DNA from 2 places in the Shewanella sp. 3_MG-2023 genome. Region 1 is predicted to be linked to the other one. Evidence: predicted binding sites of a transcription regulator. Region 1 holds the regulator's gene; the other holds the start of a gene.

Evidence for each region. The regulator ArgR, encoded in region 1, controls arginine synthesis, uptake and breakdown. The targets are predictions, from matches to a motif close to ANTGAATANNTATTCANT.
Region 2: a site for ArgR is predicted at 554-571, ahead of argC (N-acetyl-gamma-glutamyl-phosphate reductase). Genes of this name have one in related genera too.

Annotation. Positions count from the first base shown of each region.
Region 1 covers NZ_JAUOSH010000002.1:232,113-234,321, reverse strand. The annotation lists gene rsuA (16S rRNA pseudouridine(516) synthase RsuA) at 1-506, shown strand, start outside; gene argR (transcriptional regulator ArgR) at 596-1,066, opposite strand; gene mdh (malate dehydrogenase) at 1,372-2,209, shown strand, end outside.
Region 2 covers NZ_JAUOSH010000045.1:25,293-27,501, reverse strand. The annotation lists gene argE (acetylornithine deacetylase) at 1-535, opposite strand, end outside; gene argC (N-acetyl-gamma-glutamyl-phosphate reductase) at 797-1,777, shown strand; gene argB (acetylglutamate kinase) at 1,792-2,209, shown strand, end outside.

The DNA of each region.
Region 1 (2,209 bases):
TCATGATGCACAAGCCTGTTGATACCATTTGCTCAACCATTGATGAAGAATATCAATCGGTGTTGGGATTAATGGATATTGAAAAAGTCGATACCCTGCATATTGCTGGGCGTTTAGATGTGGACACCACAGGTTTGGTGCTGATCACCAGCGATGGCCAGTGGTCACATAAAATCACCTCACCTAAAAAAGATTGCGGTAAACGTTACCTTATCGAAGCTGCTGCATCACTTGATCCTGCATTGGTGGAAACCTTTGCCGAAGGGATCCAATTAAAAAGTGAAGACGGCTTAACTAAACCGGCGCTGCTAGAGATCATTGATGAATACCATGCCAGATTAACTATCAGCGAAGGTAAGTACCATCAAGTGAAGCGTATGTTTGCTGCTGTGGGGAATCGGGTGGTCAATTTACATCGTGAAGCTGTGGGTGAAATTGAACTTGATGCTGATTTAGAAGAAGGCGAATGGCGTTTTCTCACCGATGCTGAAATCGCCTCAATTTAACACTTACGCACTGTTAAAACCAAAAAAGCAGCCTAAGGCTGCTTTTTTAATGGCTCAATAAATCGTGAAGGTGTTATTTGCTAAGAGGGCTATTCACTATAGCCAAACAGTGATTTTACCGTTTCTAAGGTATCATCAATGGTTTTGATACTTGAAGGACAAATAAAGATAGTGTCATCACCAGCAATAGTTCCCAAAATCCCTTCAGGCTTACCTATCGAGTCTAATAATCGGGCAATAAGCTGCGCTGCGCCGGGGCTGGTTCTGACTACGATCATCGCTTGGTTATGATCCACATCCAATACCAAGTTTTTAACAGGGCTGCCTGCTGTTGGCACACCTAACTCAGCGGGTAAACAATATACCATTTCTTGCTTAGCATTACGGGTACGTACTGCACCAAACTTACTTAGCATACGGGAAACTTTTGACTGGTTAATATTGCCAAAACCTTCTGCTTGCAGTGCGATTACGATTTCACTTTGGCTACCAAAGCGCTCTTCCTTTAATATCGACTTAAACGTCTTTACGAGTTCATCCTGATTCTTAGTCGCTGGCATATTTTTTTCGTCTTATAGTAATTTTTAAAAAGAATAGATTTTATTCAAAAAAGTAGCTCATTCTGAATAGATAAACGCATCAAGTCAAGAAATAAGCTAAATTGGTGAATAAAAATTCATTTTAGCTATTACTGGCTAAATTAGTCATTATTTATATACATATCATAGAATAAGGAAATTAGTGTGATCTACTAAGGGATAATTGAAATCCTCGCTGTGATCCAGTAATGTGACGCCACAAGAAAACATGATCTGTGTCACAGACCAGACTGAAGTCAATCACTAGAACGTAATTGGAGATCATCATGAAAGTAGCTGTACTTGGTGCTGCTGGCGGTATCGGCCAGGCCTTAGCTTTACTATTAAAAACTCAACTTCCTGCAGGTTCAGAGTTGTCTTTATATGACATCGCTCCTGTTACTCCAGGTGTTGCAGTTGACTTAAGCCACATCCCTACAGATGTAAAAGTGGCTGGTTTTGCTGGTGAAGACCCAACTCCTGCGCTAGTTGGCGCTGATGTTGTTCTTATCTCTGCAGGTGTTGCGCGTAAGCCTGGTATGGATCGCTCAGATCTATTTAATATCAATGCGGGTATCGTAAGAAACCTTATTGAAAAAGTGGCGGCAACTTGCCCTAAAGCATTAATTGGCGTTATCACTAACCCAGTAAATACTACTGTTGCTATTGCGGCTGAAGTACTTAAAAAAGCAGGTGTTTACGATAAGAACCGTTTATTCGGTGTGACGACACTTGATGTTATCCGCTCTGAAACCTTCATCGCTGACCTTAAAGGGCTAAACGTTGCTGATGTAAACATCAACGTTATTGGTGGCCACAGTGGTGTGACTATTCTGCCACTTCTTTCACAAGTTGAAGGCGTAAGCTTTACTGATGAAGAAGTTGCAGCGCTAACAACACGTATCCAGAATGCGGGTACTGAAGTTGTTGAAGCTAAAGCGGGTGGCGGTAGTGCGACTCTGTCTATGGGTCAAGCGGCATGTCGCTTTGGCCTATCATTGGTTCGCGGCCTACAAGGCGAAGCTAACGTGGTTGAATGTGCTTATGTTGATGGCGGCAGTGAACATGCTGACTTCTTCGCACAACCTGTATTACTTGGTAAAAACGGCGTAGAAAAAGTATTAC
Region 2 (2,209 bases), on a different contig from region 1:
TATGCATATACACCGGCTTTAAGCTGGTTGGCTCGCCGATAATGGCATAATCTGGTGCTATAGATGTTGATTCAGCAAAGGCTTTAGCGCCATTCATGGTGGTTTCTTCATCGGCACTGGCAAAAATATGTAATGGACGCTTTAACTCAGTTAATGGGATGTCTTTTAACGCTTCCATGATTAGGGCAAAAAAGCCTTTCATATCGCAGGTACCTAGGCCATACCAGCGATTGTCTTTCTCAGTTAATTCAAATGGACTTTGGCTCCAACGACCTTCATCAAAGGGAACGGTATCGGTGTGGCCAGCTAATAACAAGCCGCCTTTGCCAGAACCAATGGTGGCGACAAGGTTTTGTTTACCTCTGCTATCAGCGACAGTACTAATTGTGCAGTCAAACCCCATGTCGCTAAACCAAGACTGTAGCAGTGCAATAACTGCATGGTTACTCATATCTTGTTCTACTTCTAAGGCACTGATTGAAGGTAGTGCAATCAACTGTTTAAAAGCATCTTTTAATTCTGGTAGTGAGTTCATAAGGGCCTTTTATAAATATTTAAATAAATAATCATTCATAATTATTGCATAAGTAATGTTTTGTGTTAGTCTAGCAAACAGCTAAGGAATTCACCATAACTTGATAAATATTTAAGAACTATAGATATGTATGTAATTGCGATTCAATTCACTGTAACAGATCCCAAAGTAAACTATTCTCGACGATAGTTTTAATCTCGAGCACCCTGCTCATATTTCAAATAAAAATTAATAGTTTACTGACTTAAAGATGACAACATAATGAAAAAAATCGCAATAATTGGTGCTAGTGGTTATACCGGAGCACAAATCACCGCTCTTATTGATGCGCAAGCGTCACTATCGATCCAAGGCTTATATGTTTCTGAAAACAGTCTAGATAAAGGCCGGTTATTAGCAGATCTATACCCGAGTTATCAACACATTCAAATTCCTCTGTCACCGTTATCGGCTGAGGCTAAACAAGCCATCGTTGATCAAGCTGACGCTGTTGTATTAGCAACAGAGCATTCAGTTAGTTTGGAATTGGCCGCATTCTTTTATAACCAAGGTTTAGCTGTATTTGATTTAAGTGGCGCATATCGGTTTGCTGATACCGCTCAATATCCTAAATGGTATGGTTTTGAACATACTCAAGCAGCAGTGCTTGCTGATGCGGTTTACGGCCTAGCAGAATGGAACGCGCAAGCCATTGCTAATAGCAAAATGATTGCTGTGCCAGGTTGTTATCCAACTGCATCACTCACAGCGCTAAAACCATTAAAACCATTGTTAACTGATGCTTACCCTGTAATTAACGCAGTCAGTGGTGTGACCGGTGCAGGCAGAAAAGCCCAATTGCATACCAGTTTTTGTGAAGTCAGCTTAACGCCCTATGGTGTATTAGGGCATAGACATCAACCAGAAATCGCCACCCAGCTGGGTCAAGAAGTTATCTTTACCCCGCATTTAGGTAATTTTAAGCGTGGAATTTTAGCCACCATTACTGTGCAACTTAAAGCGGGTACTACAGAAGCTGACATTGCTAAAGCTTATGGCGTATATGATGACTCGCCACTGGTGAGCGTAAAGCATAACCAATTCCCTAAAGTCGATGATGTGGTGCTAACACCCAATTGTATCGTGGGCTGGAAGTTTGACCCGCAAAGCAATTACCTAGTGGTCGCTAGCGCCATTGATAATTTAATGAAAGGCGCTGCAAGCCAAGGTCTGCAGTGCATTAATATTCACTTCGGTCTATAACAGGAGCCTTGATTATGTCTAATACCAACCCTGTTATCGTACTTAAAGTGGGTGGCGCGCTGTTGCAATCAGAGCCTGGCATGGCAGAGTTGATGTCAGTAGTTGCTGAAATGATGCAGCAAGGGCAGAAAGTGATTTTTGTTCACGGCGGTGGTTGCTTGGTCGATGAACAGCTCGAAGCTAATGGCAAGCAAACGATTAAGCTTGAGGGCCTGCGTGTTACCCCTGCTGATCAGATCCCGATTGTTGTTGGCGCTTTGGCAGGCACATCGAATAAAATTTTACAGGCCGCGGCAATTAAAGCTGGCATCGTCAGTGTGGGCATGAGCTTGGCTGATGGCAATATCGTCAATGCCAAAATTAAACATGAAAAGTTAGGTTTGGTGGGGGAAGTATCACCGAATGATCCGAGTTATTTAACTTATTTATTGT